2 regions of the Lysinibacillus sp. RC79 genome follow, and region 1 is predicted to be linked to the other one. Evidence: riboswitches for the same ligand, from Rfam matches in the RefSeq annotation. Region 1 holds a riboswitch; the other holds the start of a gene.
What was found. Region 1 has a riboswitch for thiamine pyrophosphate ahead of thiC (phosphomethylpyrimidine synthase ThiC). Riboswitches for the same ligand answer to the same signal wherever they lie in the genome.
Positions count from the first base shown of each region.

Region 2: another riboswitch for thiamine pyrophosphate. It lies ahead of thiM (hydroxyethylthiazole kinase); the one in region 1 lies ahead of thiC (phosphomethylpyrimidine synthase ThiC).

Region 1 covers NZ_JBGCCD010000016.1:102,788-111,088, forward strand. Annotated here, with positions in the region: gene ABH968_RS16090 (S-layer protein) at 1-1,567, opposite strand, end outside; gene ABH968_RS16095 (methyl-accepting chemotaxis protein) at 1,820-3,922, shown strand; gene ABH968_RS16100 (AEC family transporter) at 4,085-5,014, shown strand; TPP riboswitch at 5,323-5,437, shown strand; gene thiC (phosphomethylpyrimidine synthase ThiC) at 5,575-7,353, shown strand; gene ABH968_RS16110 (catalase) at 7,491-8,301, opposite strand, start outside.
Region 2 covers NZ_JBGCCD010000014.1:124,677-132,977, forward strand. Annotated here, with positions in the region: gene ABH968_RS15015 (cysteine desulfurase family protein) at 241-1,401, shown strand; gene thiI (tRNA uracil 4-sulfurtransferase ThiI) at 1,398-2,606, shown strand; gene ABH968_RS15025 (alpha/beta-type small acid-soluble spore protein) at 2,760-2,978, shown strand; gene thiE (thiamine phosphate synthase) at 3,232-3,864, opposite strand; gene thiD (bifunctional hydroxymethylpyrimidine kinase/phosphomethylpyrimidine kinase) at 3,854-4,678, opposite strand; gene thiM (hydroxyethylthiazole kinase) at 4,678-5,433, opposite strand; TPP riboswitch at 5,521-5,619, opposite strand; gene mbcS (acyl-CoA synthetase MbcS) at 5,997-7,586, shown strand; gene sppA (signal peptide peptidase SppA) at 8,011-8,301, shown strand, end outside.

The sequences.
Region 1 (8,301 bases):
CATTGGCAATATCATTTTGAGTAGAATAGTAATTATTTACAACTGATTGAGCAGATGAAACAGCCGAAGATAATGCATCTCTCTCAGCTTGAGTTGTCCAAGGCGTGTTATATGGAACGTTGTAGCCATCCGAAGAAACGGTTACATACTGAACAGAATTGATAAGGTTTGTTAGTTGAGATTTATCAACATAATTTCCATTTACTCCGTATTTATGGGCATTCTTGTAAGTCTGGATCGCATTGTTTAAATTATTCGTAGCATTCGTAAAATCATTTTGAGTAGAATAGTAATTATTCACAACTGTTTGAGCAGATGAAACAGCCGAAGATAAAGCATTTTTCTCAGATTGAGTTGTCCAAGGCGTGTTATATGGAACGTTGTAGCCATCCGAAGAAACGGTTACATACTGAACAGAATTGATAAGTGTTTGAAGTGAAGCCTTATCACCATAACCATATTTTGTGCCACTTTTTTGTGCAGCTTGATAAACGGCTAATGCATTTCTGTACTGTGTAATAGCATTGTTTACTTGCTCCTGAGAGGCGTTGGAATTATTAGCTACTACTTTTGCGCTGCTTACGGCAGATTCGAATGCTGTACGTTCAGCTTGCGTCGTCCATTTTTCAGTTGTTAAAACGTCATATCCATTAACAGATACTGCAACGTACGGAGGTGTAGCCACTAATTTACTTAGCTCTGTTTTATTCACCACTGGTAAGGTTACAGAGGCTTTATTATCATCCACCTGCACCTTGTTAATTAGATGCCCTGAATCTAATGTCACCTTTGCACCGTGCTTAACGATCACTTGATCAATTTTACCTTCTCCGTAAAGACTAAAATCTTTTTCAACATCGATTGTAAGCTTATCAACATTGGCATTAACCTCAAATGCTGCAACTTTACCTACTACATCAACCTTAGAAATGTTTTTGTCAGAAGTCACATTTACTTTAGTACGCTCCATGTTAATATTTGGAGATTTAATATCTTTTAGGGAAACATTTAACCATTTAATGTTTCTCGTCACTAAAGGTTTAAACGTAATCGTATCCCCGATAGTAACGGTATCAATCGTAATTGCCTTCTTGACACGATTAGTTACGATAAGCTCATCTTTAATAGTTACATTTTGAATTTTTACATAATCCGCATTTACAGTTAGGCTTCCATCAATTTGTTCGCCACCGCCGTCAAAATATACCTCTTTTTTGTTTGTACCAGCTTTAGATAGAGTTAGTGCGGTAATACTTGTAATTTCACCGTTCTTTACGACAATAGTAGCTTCAGCATTTGCCAATGCAGTGCTATTTGATGTATTTAAGAGAGGCTTTAACGACTGACTAATTTTAAATTGGCCATTGGATGTAAGTACTTTATCTTTAGTGATGTTGTTAATGGTAACAGTTTGCCCCTTAGCTGTGGCTGCGGCTACCTGCCCACCAATTTGAATTGAGTGGTTTAAAGATTGATCATTTGAAGCTGCGTTTGCAGATGCTACTGGCAAAACTAAGGTTGCTGTAATAGCTGTTGCCATAAAAGTCGATAACGCTTTATTTTTCAAGTTAATCACTCCTATCGTAGTATTTAGTAGATAATATATCATATATTTCAATATTTTAGTATATAAAGGGTATGTTTTACTAAACAACCAATAATAAATGGATAATTGGTCCTTTTTTATGTGATTTAAATTTTTGGGTTGCAAACACTAGAATTCTCTATAAATCATCAAAATTCTACTTGATTCGCTAAATATCTTATTGTTATACGACCTTCCATCCATTATCATTATGTATAAAAGTGGGGTGTTGTGATGGGGAAGTCTAGGAGTATCGCTTTAAAGCTATCTGCTCTAATTATAGGGCTATTTTTAGTGTTATTTATTACATATACGGTTATTGTAAGTGTTATTTTAAAGAGTCAAAGCGTTGATGATGCAGAAACTGCAACACTGGAAACTGCTGAATATTCGGCAGCAAAGATGAGTGAACGCTTTCAGAAAGCAAACACGACTTTACTGACGACGAAACGTATAGTCGAGGGTATGGAGAAAAAAGGTAAGCTTTCTGCAGAAGACATAATAAAAATGATGGAAACTAACTTAGTTAATAATGAAGATTTACTTGCTGTAGGAGCTGTTTTTGAACCAAACTCCACAAACGTAGAGCCAACAATAAATGCTACTTTAGTGGATTCAAAAAATCGCTTTATACCTTATTTAAGTAAGGATGGAAATGAAATAACAACGTCTTTTATTGATGGCATCGATGACAAGAGTATTTCCGAGTGGTATTGGATACCAAAAGAAGAAGGAAGATCCGTTCTAACGGAGCCATACGAATATAATATCAAAGGACAAACAGTACTAATGACAACGATTGCTGTTCCGTTAGTCGATGCTTCGGGATCATTTTTTGGCACGTTGACGGCTGATATAGCTATTGATTATTTAAAGGGATTGACAGAGTCCGTAAAGCCAGATGGTGGCTATGCAGCTATTATTACTAATAATGGAGTTTTAACTGCAAATAGCTTTGGTGAGTCATTAAAAGGATTAAATATGCAGGACCATTTGGACTGGACAAGCATTAAACAAACAATGGATAGTGGCGAGCTAAAAAGTATGTATTTGGATTCCGAAGAGCTCAAGGAAAATTCATTTAACGTTTTTGCTCCTATGAATTTAGATGGGATTGATGAAACATGGACTGTACAATTAGTGCTACCAAAATCCAAAATATTAGAAACCTATAATCATGTGCTTACTTTTACCATCATAGCGTCAATTATTATAATTGTTTTAATGGCAGTTGCTAGTGCATTGTTTATCTATAAATTACTGAGGCCATTAAAGTTTTTACGCACTTCTATTGAAACGGCGGCAAATGGAGATTTAACTCAAAAAGTGGATGAGAAATATATTAAGCCTGATGAGATTGGTGCTGTTGCATTAGCTTATAATAATATGTTAGATCAAACGAATAGCGCCATTCAAACCGTGCTGAATGCTACGACATCACTCAATCAATCATCAAATTATGTTCATGAGGCGTTTAATGAAATAGTTGCTTCAAGTCAAGAGGTCTCGGTAGCTATTAATGAAATTGCGCAGGGAGCATCCAAGCAATCTGAGGATACAGAAGAAACCAATTATCGAATGATTGATTTATCCGATCAAATTGATGCTATTACAACGCTTTCAAATGAAATGGACGAGCTATCGAATAAAACGAAAACAACTACAGACGAAGGAATGAAAGAAGTCGAAAGCTTACGTGAACGTAACTCAGAAACGAATGCAATGAATGGACGTATTCAGCAGCAAATGGAGTCATTGGCGTCTAATATTGCCAATATCAATCAGATTATAGCGTCTATTCAAGGTATTACCGAGCAAACAAATTTATTAGCCTTAAATGCAAGCATAGAAGCTGCACGTGCTGGTGAACATGGTAAAGGTTTTGCAGTTGTCGCTGAGGAGGTACGAAAGCTAGCAGAGCAATCCAGAAATGAAACAGATGTTATTAAGCAAACAGTAGATAGCATTCTTGAAAATTCTCAGCAAACGGTAGCTGTCATTGCCTCAAACGCAGGCTTAATACAAGCTCAAAATGAGTCAGTACAAAGCACTGAGGTTGCGTTTAAAGACAATAGTGAGCTTTCTAGTTCTATTGCAACGTCAATTAGTGAGTTAATGACTAAACTTTCTCATATGTTAGAGCATAAAAATCAAGCGATAATGGCAATCCAAAGTATTTCTGCTATTTCTGAGGAGACTGCTGCATCTGCAGAACAGGTAAGTGCATCTGCTATTGACCAACAAGCGGAACTACAAAAGGTTGCAGAGTCCATCAATAATATGAACGAGGTTTCAAAAGAATTACAAGAGGTCGTTAATCGATTTAAGCTCGTTTAACTTTTTTCAGCAAAAGACTGCTTCAATATGTGAAGCAGTCTTTTTATTTATGGTAAAAGGCATTGGACTAAAAATGCCTCGTAAAGGGCTATGAGTTAACGGTGAGGTACATTGACCAAGTATTAAAACAGCACTACTATAGGAGAGGAAAGGGGACACGCTATGATGTATCTCGGTATGATTTTTTTTAAAATTGTAGCTCCAATTTTAGTGCTTTTAGTACTTGGTGCAGTTTTACAAAAGAAATTTCGCTTTAATTTAAAGGCGTTATCTCAACTTATTACATATTGTTTCATGCCCGCAGCTGTTTTTGTGAATATATATGAAACGAGTATAGAGCTGTCTGTGCTTGGGGAAGTTGCATTATTTATTCTACTCTTTATCGGAAGCCAAATGGTACTTAGTCACTTTCTAGCAAAGGGACTCGGCTTAGCAAAACCCGAGGCTGCGGTGTTTAAAAATAGTGTTGTCCTAATTAATTCAGGTAACTATGGTATTCCGGTTGCACAAATGATTTTCGTGACCCAGCCGATTGGAGTAGCGATTCAGGTCATTCTCGTAATATTTCAAAATATGACGACCTATACTTACGGCTTGTACAATTTAATCTCTTCAACAAAATCGGGCATGTCTATTGTGAAAGACTTCCTCAAAATGCCTATTATTCATGCACTTATTATTGGTGTTGCAATGAACTATTTTAATATCGCTATTCCGCAGTTTGTAAAAATTCCGATAGACCATGTGGCAGATGGCTTTATCGCAGTAGCATTAATAACTTTAGGGGCACAACTATCACAGCTTGAAATCAAATCCATGTTCAATAAAATGGTATTCATTAGCTGTTTTACACGACTAGTCATAGGGCCAGCCGTAGCATTGCTGATCATTTATGTACTTGGCCTTGACGGTGTCGTGGCACAATCACTTTTTATAGCTAGTTCGTTCCCGACATCGCGAAATAGTTCTAGTCTGGCATTAGAATATGACGTAGAATCGGCAACTGCTGCACAAACAGTATTATTTTCAACGATTGTGAGCTGTATTACAGTGACGATTGTGATTTACGTAGCGGAACTGTTGTTTACCTAACAGCTGGATGTTATTCGGAATAAGATAGAGTGACAGCCCATCTGGAGTAAGCGGTTTTCCTTCTGATTTTTAAAAATAGGATAATCACCAAAAGTTAGGGATTATACTTTTTAAAACGTATGCCATGTAAATAAGTTGATTGGAGTGGAGGCTGGGCGACTCCTTGGGGATTAGCGGCTCATCGGACGCCCCCAGGAAAGCGCCCAGCCGGAACGGAAATCAACCACACGTTATGATGATGACACAAAAATATTCAAATGAAGCTTCCATCTCTTAACAATATCTGCTACACTAGCATCAAACTTAATAGCATTAACTAGGGGAGTCTGATGAGTCAGGCTGAGAGGGAAACGCATAGAGGTTTCTTGACCCTTTGGACCTGATCTGGCTCATACCAGCGTGGGAAAGTTAACCATTATTGCACTCTACGTTATTTGCAATAACTATACCTTTACATTCTTAGCCGGATCCAAATTTTTTTTTGGATTCGGCTTTTTGTTTTTGTTGGGGTGAGCTAGATTCGGTCCTTGGAATAAATGTAAAAGGGAGCGAAGTAGTTTATGACAACAGTTAGCGACAAGAATATTACGATTATGTCAAGTTTTGAAGGAAGTAAAAAAGTTTACGTAGAAGGATCTCGACCAGATATTTTAGTGCCAATGCGTGAAATTGCTCTAAGTCCGACGACAGGAAGCTTTGGTGAAGAGGAAAATGCGCCAGTACGTGTTTATGATACGAGCGGCCCGTACACTGATCCTGCATATAAGGTGGATATTACAAAAGGATTGCCAGCTTTATGTAGTGTATGGATCAAAGAACGAGGTGACGTTGAAGAATACGAAGGTCGTACTATCAAGCCAGAAGATAATGGATTCCGTAAAGCTGATGATCCACGAATGAATGAAAATGTTTTTCCGGATTTATCTAGAAAGCCTTTGCGTGCGAAGAAAGGTAAAAATGTAACACAGCTTCACTATGCACGAAAGGGAATTATTACTCCAGAAATGGAATTTGTAGCGATTCGCGAAAATATGGACCCAGAATTTGTGCGCTCAGAGATCGCGGCAGGACGTGCTATTTTGCCATCTAATATTAATCACCCTGAGGCAGAGCCGATGATTATTGGACGTAACTTCCACGTAAAAATTAACGCCAATATTGGAAATTCAGCGGTGTCATCCTCTATTGCAGAAGAGGTAGAAAAAATGACGTGGGCTACACGCTGGGGTGCTGATAACATTATGGATTTATCTACTGGTAAGCATATTCATACGACACGTGAATGGATTATCCGTAATGCCGCGGTGCCAGTGGGAACGGTGCCGATTTATCAAGCGTTAGAAAAAGTAAATGGTGTGGCAGAGGATTTAACGTGGGAAGTGTATCGTGATACGTTAATCGAACAGGCAGAGCAAGGTGTTGATTACTTCACGATTCATGCAGGGGTATTGCTACGCTATGTGCCATTAACGGCTAATCGTGTAACAGGCATAGTGTCTCGAGGAGGCTCGATTATGGCACAGTGGTGTTTATATCACCATCAAGAAAGCTTCTTATATACTCATTTTGAAGAAATTTGCGAAATTATGAAAACCTATGATGTTGCCTTCTCTTTAGGTGATGGTTTACGTCCTGGTTCTATTGCAGATGCAAATGATGAGGCTCAGTTTGCGGAGCTAGAAACGCTAGGGGAATTAACGCAAATCGCCTGGAAGCATGATGTACAGGTGATGGTAGAGGGACCAGGGCATGTGCCAATGCATCTTATTAAAGAAAATATGGATAAGCAATTAGAGGTGTGTAAGGAAGCTCCTTTTTATACTTTAGGGCCACTGACAACAGATATTGCTCCTGGCTATGACCATATTACATCGGCTATTGGTGCTGCGATGATCGGTTGGTATGGTACAGCAATGCTATGTTATGTGACGCCTAAAGAGCATCTAGGCTTACCAAATCGTGAGGATGTTCGTGTAGGGGTTATTACGTATAAAATTGCTGCACACGCGGCAGATTTAGCGAAAGGGCATCCGGGAGCACAGCAGCGTGACGATGCACTATCTAAGGCACGCTTTGAATTCCGCTGGCGGGATCAATTCAACCTATCGCTTGATCCAGAGCGTGCAGTCGAATACCATGATGAAACATTGCCTGCAGAAGGGGCGAAAACTGCGCACTTCTGTTCAATGTGTGGCCCTAAGTTTTGTAGTATGAGAATCTCACAGGATATTCGTAATTATGCAAAAGAAGGAGACCTAAATACTACTGAAGCAATCCACAAAGGTATGCAGGAGAAAGCCGAGGAATTTAAAAAGGCAGGCAGTCAAATTTATCAATAATTATTAGAGCAGGCTTGTATCTATCAGATATAAGCCTTTTTTGGTCATTAAGATAAAAAAACTCCATGTGAGGTTGCCCTTCACATGGAGTAAAAAGTTGGATTTGGATATCAATAATATTTGGAATATGTGGAGAATTAAACGTTAGTTGGTTGTTTTACGTATGGGTTTGAAAGATCCACGCCTTCTAATGAAAGACCCATAGCTTTTGCTACACCTTCACCATATGCTGGATCAGCTAGATAGCAGTGCAGGATATGGCGACGTTTGATGAACTCTTCAACTGACGCCATATCATTAGCAGTATTTTCGAATAGGCGTTGTTGTTGTTCAGCAGTCATTAGGCGGAATAATTTACCCGGCTGCTCGAAGTAATTGTTGTCGTCTTCACGGAAGTCATGGATACCAGCATTACCATCAATACGTAATTCAGGCTCCTTGTAGTCTAAATTATGCTCCCATTCACCATAGCTATTTGGTTCATAGCCTAAAGTTGAACCAAGATTGCCGTCGAAACGCATAGCACCATCACGGTGGAACGTACGGAATGGACATTTTGGTGCGTTTACAGGAAGCGAGTAGTGGTTCACTCCTAAACGGTAGCGCTGTGCATCTCCATATGCAAAGATACGAGCCTGTAACATTTTGTCTGGCGAGAAGCTAATACCAGGAATAATGTTAGATGGTGCAAATGCAGCTTGCTCAACTTCCGCAAAGTAGTTGTCCGCATTTTTATTTAACTCGAATTCCCCCACAGGAATTAATGGGAAGTCTTTTTTATACCATACTTTCGTTAAATCAAATGGGTTATATGGTAATTCACGTGCTTGTTCCTCTGTCATTACTTGAATATACATTTTCCATTTAGGGAAATCGCTATTTTCAATTGCCTCATATAGATCGCGTTGTGAAGATTCACGGTCATTACTAATCACTTCAGCAGCCTCG
Region 2 (8,301 bases), on a different contig from region 1:
GAACGGAAATCAACCTCACGTTATAGTAATAAGCCTAACAATGCAAAACCCAAATTTTTATACTCAGGAAACGTTCATAGTAAATTTTAATATGCCACTCTATAATGGGTGGTTTTTCACATTAAAAGCAAACAAATAAGTGATAAATAAGGATAATTGTTTAAAGTTAGTAGTCAATTGCTGAAGATTGCGTTATGATAAATACCGTTAAATCAACGTTTTGAAAGTGTGTGAATATTAATGGAAGTTAATACAATCTATTTAGACAACAGTGCAACAACAAAACCTTTAAAAGAGGTTATGCAAGCATTTATGGTAGTGAATGAGCAGTATTATGCCAATCCTGCTTCCATTCATGCAATGGGTGTTGAATCAAACGACTTGTTAAAGCGTGCACGTGAGCAAGTAGCAGATATTTTACAGACAGAAGCAAAAAATGTGCTATTTACATCAGGTGGTACTGAATCCAATAACACGGCTATATTTGGTTTAGCACGTAGCAATACACATAAAGGAAATCATATTTTAACAACTGAAATTGAGCATCCATCTGTTCTAGAATCTGTTAAGCAACTTGAGCAAGAGGGTTTTGACGTAGAATACTTGCGAGTAGACAAAAATGGAGTTGTTTCTTTAGAGGAGCTTCGCACAAAAGTGCGCAACGATACCATTTTAGTAAGTATGATGCATGTAAATAATGAAATGGGTGCTATCCAACCAATTTTTGAAGCTGCAAAAATTATTCATGAATCGAGTCGAGCATCTTTTCACGTTGATGCTGTACAAAGCTTTGGAAAGTTAGCAATATCATTTAACGATGATGAGGGACCAGACTGTATTTCAATTTCTGGCCATAAAATTCACGGCTTTAAAGGTTCAGGTGTACTAGCATTCCGTAAAAAAATGAAATGGCAACCGTATGCACTTGGTGGAGGACAGGAGTTTGGTTTACGTAGTGGAACAGTAGCTGTACCGCAAGCCGTAGCCTTATCCAAAGCAGCCCGAATAGCAGTCGAGACGATGAATGACCGTGCGAAAAAATACCGTCAATGGTATGAAGAAATATGCACGCAATTACGTGGATATGGGGATGTAGTTCATATTTTATCAACACCACAAGGAGCGGCACATATTTTATCTTTTAGTATTCGTGATTTAAAAGGTGAAGTCATTATAAATGCGTTGCAAAAACGCAATGTAATTGTCTCGACATCGAGTGCTTGTTCATCGAAACAGACAAAAACAAGCCATGTTGTTGAAGCTCTAAATATCGATGAGCACTTTAAAAAGGGTGTTATTCGTATAAGTTTTGGCGCGCATGTAACAAATGAAGATATAGTAAAGTTTAAACAAGTATTAGATGAAGTATTGATGGAACTTAAAGGAGAATTTAAATCATGATTTGGAAAGAAATTTTAATTCGATATGGAGAGCTTTCTACAAAAGGTCGTAACAAGATGGATTTTATTCGTCGTTTACGAGAGAACATTCGTCATGCGTTTGCGGATTTAGGACATTTACACATTCGTACAGAGCGCGATCGTATGTTTATAGCCATTCAAAATGAAACACAAATGGACGTGCTATTAAAAGGATTACCTAAAATTTTTGGTATCCAATCATTTAGTCCAGTGGCAGCATGTGAAAAAGACATGGAGGCCATGAAAAAACTGGCAATAACAATTATGGATACATTTAAAAATGAGCAGCTTACTTTTAAAGTAGAAGTAAAGCGCACAGATAAAACATTTCCGTTAGAATCACATGCCATTCAACGCGAAATTGGTGGTTATGTATTACCACAATATCAAAATTTATCAGTAAAGGTGAAGAAGCCTGATATCGAACTTCGTGTAGAGGTGCGTCATGATGCAACATATATGATGGCACAAGTTATACCGGGTGCAGGTGGAATGCCTGTAGGCTCTAATGGTAAATCTTTATTAATGCTTTCTGGTGGTATAGATAGTCCTGTTGCTGGTTATTTAATGATGAAACGTGGAGTGCGCTTAGAAGCGATTCACTTCTTTAGCCCACCGTATACAAGCCAAAATTCATTGGAAAAAGTAAAGGTACTTGCTAATGAATTAACAAAATTTGGAGCTAATATACGATTACATGTAATTCCTTTCACTGAAATTCAAGTTCTTATTAAAGAAAAAGTACCTTCTAATGTATCGATGACAACAACTCGTCGTATGATGCTAAAAGTTGCTGATAAAGTACGTGAAGAAATTGGTGCACTAGCTATTGTTACAGGTGAGAGTCTTGGTCAAGTAGCGAGTCAAACTCTTGAAAGTCTAACAGCTATTAATGCCGTAACTAACACACCAATTTTACGTCCATTAATCTCATCAGATAAATTAGAAATTATCGATATTGCAGAGAAAATAGGCACATACGAAACGTCTATCCAGCCATTCGAAGACTGCTGTACAATTTTTACTCCAGCAAGTCCAAAAACAAAGCCAAAGCTTGAAAAGGTTGAGCACTATGAAAGCTTCTCGGATTTTGATGAACTAATCGAACGAGCAGTGAAAAACCGTGAAGTCTATATTTTCCCGAAAAAAGAGCAAGAAGCCGATAAATTTGCAGATCTTTTATAGAAGAAGCTTGCGATTTCTTAAGCTAACGAGCCGACTCAAAAGTCTTGAGTCGGCTTTTTTTGTTCATTTCCTTTACAGGTACAATTTACCGATAAAATTTTTGTATTAAAAATCTAATATCGCACATTCTATATTCACAAGGAGGTGAGACACATGGCGAACAACACAAACCGCAGTTCAAACCAGCTTGCAGTACCTGGTGTACAACAAGCGCTAGATCAAATGAAATACGAAATTGCACAAGAATTTGGTGTTCAATTAGGAGCTGACGCTTCAGCTCGTGCTAACGGTTCCGTTGGCGGTGAAATCACTAAACGTCTTGTACAAATGGCAGAATCTCAATTAAAAGGCATGCCAAACAGCAACCAATAATTGCTTAATCAGCAATTATAAAATTAAAACCAGTGACCGTAAAAGGCACTGGTTTTAGTTTGTTTAAATTGTTTATTTTTTATCCCGTATTAACAGGCAGTAATTTATCTATATCAAAAGAGAAGCGTCAGGTCCTCCCATTTCAATTCAAGGAGTGCAAAGAAATAGGTGGGGCTAACTGCCAGTAAAAACCCGATTGGTGAAGACTAATAATCAGTGGGGTAAAGACCCTCCCACTGTTTAAAGTTTCACTTTATCCTACAAATGATTTAAATGTAGAGACTGTATTTGAAATATCTTCACTTTCGCAAATGGCAGAAATAACTGCTATTCCATCCGCACCTGCTTTAAATACCGTATGTGCATTCCAGCAATTTATGCCTCCAATCGCAACGATAGGAAGCTCCGGATATTGTATCCGAACTTGCTGTAAAAAATCAGTTCCACTAGGTGGTTTGGCGTCGCTTTTAGAAGTGGTTGAAAAAACCGGACCAATTCCTACATAATCAGCACCGTATTGTAGAGCAGTTTGTAATTCAGCTTGTGAGTGAACAGAAACACCTAGAATCATGTTGCCAATTTTTTTACGTACCTTCGACACAGGAAAATCCTCTTGTCCAATATGAACACCATCCGCTCTAAGTTTTATAGCTAGCTCTAAATCATCGTTGACGATAAACGGAACATTATACTGCTGACAGAGCTTTTGACATTTCCGAGCAAAATTTTCATAGGCTTTCCCAGTAAGTGCATTTGGCCCTTTTTCACGGTATTGAAACATGGAAACTCCAGATTGGAGAGCTTTCTCTAAAACATTTATTGGATCTTGTTTGAAAACATTATCTGTACCCATAATAAAATATAGCTGTAGATCGTCACGTTTCATGAATGATCACCTCGCAAGAATCCTTATAGTTTTGATAGGCAAAATGATTTGTTGGACCATGGCCATTACCAATAAATAAATCATGCGTTATTGCTAATTGAATAAATTTTTTAGCTTCCTCAATCGCTTCTTCTAGAGGTAGTCCACGACCAAGAAAGGCAGTTAATGCAGCGGAAAACGTACAGCCTGTCCCATGCGTATTTTTTGTTGCAATACGTGTAGACTGCATGGAAAATGACCGACCGTCTTGAAAAAATACATAATCAGTAGCATAACATTGATCCTCTAAATGACCGCCTTTAATAATGACGCATTGAACGCCCATTTGTAATAAGACTTGAGCTGCTTCTTTAATATCTGTTAAAGAGTTGATTTTCCTTCCAGAAAGGGTTTCTGCCTCAGGAATGTTCGGTGTTACAATTGTTGCTAAAGGTAGCAAAAAACTACGTAATGCCTCAATTGCTTCTTGCTGTAATAAGCTTTCGCCACCTTTTGCAATCATGACAGGATCTACAATAAGCGGAATTTTCACTTCAGCTAAAATCTGTGCAATTGATTGGATTATTTCGGAGGAAAACAGCATTCCTGTTTTAACAGCACTAATTGAAAAATCTTCGACTAGCGCTATAAGTTGTTTTTCAACAAAGCTAACTTCAATTGGTAAGACATCCGATACACCAAGTGTGTTTTGGGCCGTTAAAGCTGTAATAACAGACGTTCCAAACACCTTTAATTCCTGAAATGTTTTTAAATCAGCCTGTATACCTGCACCGCCACCACTATCTGAACCAGCAATTGTCGTTACAATATGCATCATTCTTCACCACCCTTGGAAAGGCGATGTAATTCATTCAATACTGCAATTTGAAAATCGCCAATATATTGAGTTGAAGAAGCGGCTCGCTCTGCCACTTTTTTATAAAGCGATAAAGTTTCTACCAATTGGTCAAATAGTTTTTTTCCTGAGACGTAGGAGGCACAACAAATTGCACTTAATAAGCAACCTGTTCCGGTAATTTCTGTCATTTGAGAATTTCCACCTGTAACCCATTGCTGATGTTCGCCATCAGTAATAAAATCCTTTTCACCGGTCACAATCACAATACAATTGTAGAGTTGAGCTACTTGCTGTGCCTCAAGTTCTAAAGAAATGGAACCACTACCACTATCTACGCCTTTTTGTTGCCATTCTACATTGGCAATAGCTGCAAGTTCACCAATATTACAACGAATAGCCGCAAATTTTATTTCCTCCAGTAATTGTTGTACCGTTTGTTTCCGGTATGTTGTTGCACCTGCAGCAACAGGATCTAAAATAACGGGAATGCCAAGAGCATTTGCTTTTTTTCCTGCAAGTAACATTGATTCTTTCATTCGTTCATTAAGGGTACCAATATTTATCAAAAAACCTGAGGCAATTGCGACCATTTCTTCAACCTCATGACTGTCATCAGCCATGACTGGAGAAGCACCTATTGCTAATAAGCCATTTGCTTGAAAATTAGCCACAACATAATTAGTAATGCAATGAATAAGTGGATTTTGTTTACGGATCGTTTGAAAAATCAATTTAAGTCCTCCTTTTGGATGGACGTAAGCGTGCAAAAAAGGCCCTTTTTCGTGTAAAAAAAACACGTAAAAGAGCCTTTCATCAGTAATTAGATGTGTATTGCTCCCTACGTCAGTATTAACTAACAGGTTCAAAGGGTCAGGTTTTACCTTCTCAACTCTAAATGAGTCCCCCTGCAATTATGCTTTTAGTTGTCCAAAATGTACCATATTATTCATTCGTGTTCAATAGGGAATTTTTATCTGTGCGAAAGCGGAGCGACAGCAACAAGTGTTTTCTGTGCGAAAGCGGAGCGACAGCAACAAATGTTTTCTGTGCGAAAGCGAAGCGACAGCAACAAGTGTTTTCTGTGCGAAAGCGAAGCGACAGCAACAAATGTTTTCTGTGCGAAAGCGAAGCGACAGCAACAATTACACCAAGCTGAAATTGATAGAACTAAAACGTGACTGATGCCATATAGCAGAGCATGATAGTTGTCACGACTTTAATGAATTAGAGTGAATTCCATTGAAAATGATAAAAATTGAGTTTTATAATGAGCGTAATAAAGGGGGCACATGCCATGAAAAGAGAAGATTTAATCGCACCAGAATGGTATAACATTTCAGAGGAAATTGAAAAATATGCACAAGATTCTACGAAAAATGCATTAGTAGTTTATAACGAAGATGAGGAAATTCAGTATATAACATATACAGCTTTACTTGAAAAGGCGAATCAGGCAGCACATGTATTTACATCTCAAGGTTTAAAAAAAGGTGATGTTATTTTAGTCATGGTGCCGAGATCAGTTGAAGCGTATATCGTCTATATTGCAGCCTTAAAGACAGGTTTAACCATAATACCTAGCTCAGAAATGCTGAGAACGAAGGATATTGAATATCGAATCAATCATGCCAATGCAAAAGGTGTTATTGCATTTGAGCCTTATATTGAACAATTTGATAATGTGGAAAATTTACAAGAAATACAGCAATTTGTCATTGGTCATGCACATGGATCTTGGCAGGCATTGCTTGAAAAAATGCAAAACCAACCAACAACCTATATAAGTTCTACACCAACTAAGAGTACAGACATTGCATTTTTAGCATACACGAGTGGTACAACAGGCAATCCGAAGGCAGCGGTACATACACATGGCTGGGGTTACGCACACTTACGAACTACTGCACCAAATTGGTTAGGTGTCCAAGAAGGTGACATTGTTTGGGCTACAGCAGCTCCTGGCTGGCAAAAATGGATTTGGAGTCCGTTCCTTGCTACTTTAGGAAGTGGTGCAACAGCATTTGTTTACAAAGGTCACTTTGATGCGGCAACATACCTTGCACTGCTTGAAAAATTCAATATTAATATTCTGTGTTGCACGCCAACCGAATATCGATTTATGGCGGGGCTTGAAAATTTACGAGATTTCAATTTAAGTACAATACGTCAGGCTGTGTCAGCGGGTGAACCTTTAAATAGTGAAGTGATAAAAGTATTTTCCGAGGTCTTTAATTTACAAGTACGAGATGGTTATGGACAAACAGAGAATACATTACTTGTTGGTACAATGGTAGGGATGGAGTCTAAAATGGGCTCAATGGGGAAACCTACTCCGGGTAATACTGTAGAAATTATCAATGATTTTGGAAATCCTGTTGCAATCGGAGAAGTTGGAGATATTGCTGTTCACTGTGAAACACCCGCGTTATTTAAAAAATATTTAAACGATCCCGAACGTACAAATTTACAATTTAGAGGCGAATGGTATATTACCGGAGATCGTGCATATAAAGATGAAGATGGCTATTTTTGGTTTGAAGGACGTGGGGATGATGTCATTATATCGTCTGGCTATACGATTGGCCCATTTGAGGTAGAAGATGCGTTATTGAAGCATCCAGCAATAAAAGAAACTGCCGTTGTCGCGAGTCCGGATGAAGTTCGTGGAAATGTAGTAAAGGCATTTGTTGTGCTCTCTGATGGAGAAGTTGGTGATGAAGCGCTTATTAAAAAACTACAAAGCCATGTGAAAACTTTAACAGCCCCTTATAAATATCCTCGTGCAATTGAGTTTGTTACTGAGCTACCAAAGACTGCATCAGGCAAAATTCGTCGTGTCGAATTACGTGAACAAGAGAAAACCCATTCTAACATTCATCATTAATTTCCTAGGAAATTAATGTCGAAAATCAAAGTTCCTGCTTTGTTTATGAACTTTGATTTTTTTTTTTTATTAGATAATGTAGTATAGGTTGAATAGGTTAAAGCTTTTGCATAGTATTGGCTCACCGTAAAAAGAAATGACATTTGTTAAAACGTGTGACTTGTATATAAGTTAATTGGAGTCTTGGCACTCCTTAGGGATTAGCGTCATAGATTTAGACCATGGAGTAAGCCAAGTAGAGGAGACGAAGGTTAAAAGCATTACGTCCTGTGAAAACGCTGCGCTTTCGCATAAAAACTCTATTGTCCCGAGAGTCCAGTCGGAACATAGATCAACCCATGTTATGGTGATAAGCCATATTATTGCAATAAGTATGAAACAAATTAGAATATCTATTGTATAACGTATGAGGAGGCGGAAAAATATGAATGTTAAAAGGTGGACTGCTTTAATAATTGCAGGTGTACTATTAGTATTCTCGTTAGGGATCAACACTATTTTTGCAATATTTAAATCGGATTTCTTTAGCAATTTTGATAGCTTGGTGGCTGGAAACGACTTGACGGTAATGGAAGTGGTTAAAGAAGGTGGCGATATGGATAAACGTATTGCATACTTAAAGGTTGATGGTGCGATTCAAGATGTTGGCTCAAGTACATTATGGCAACCAGTTGCTTATGATCATCAATTTTTCTTAAATCAATTAGATAATATT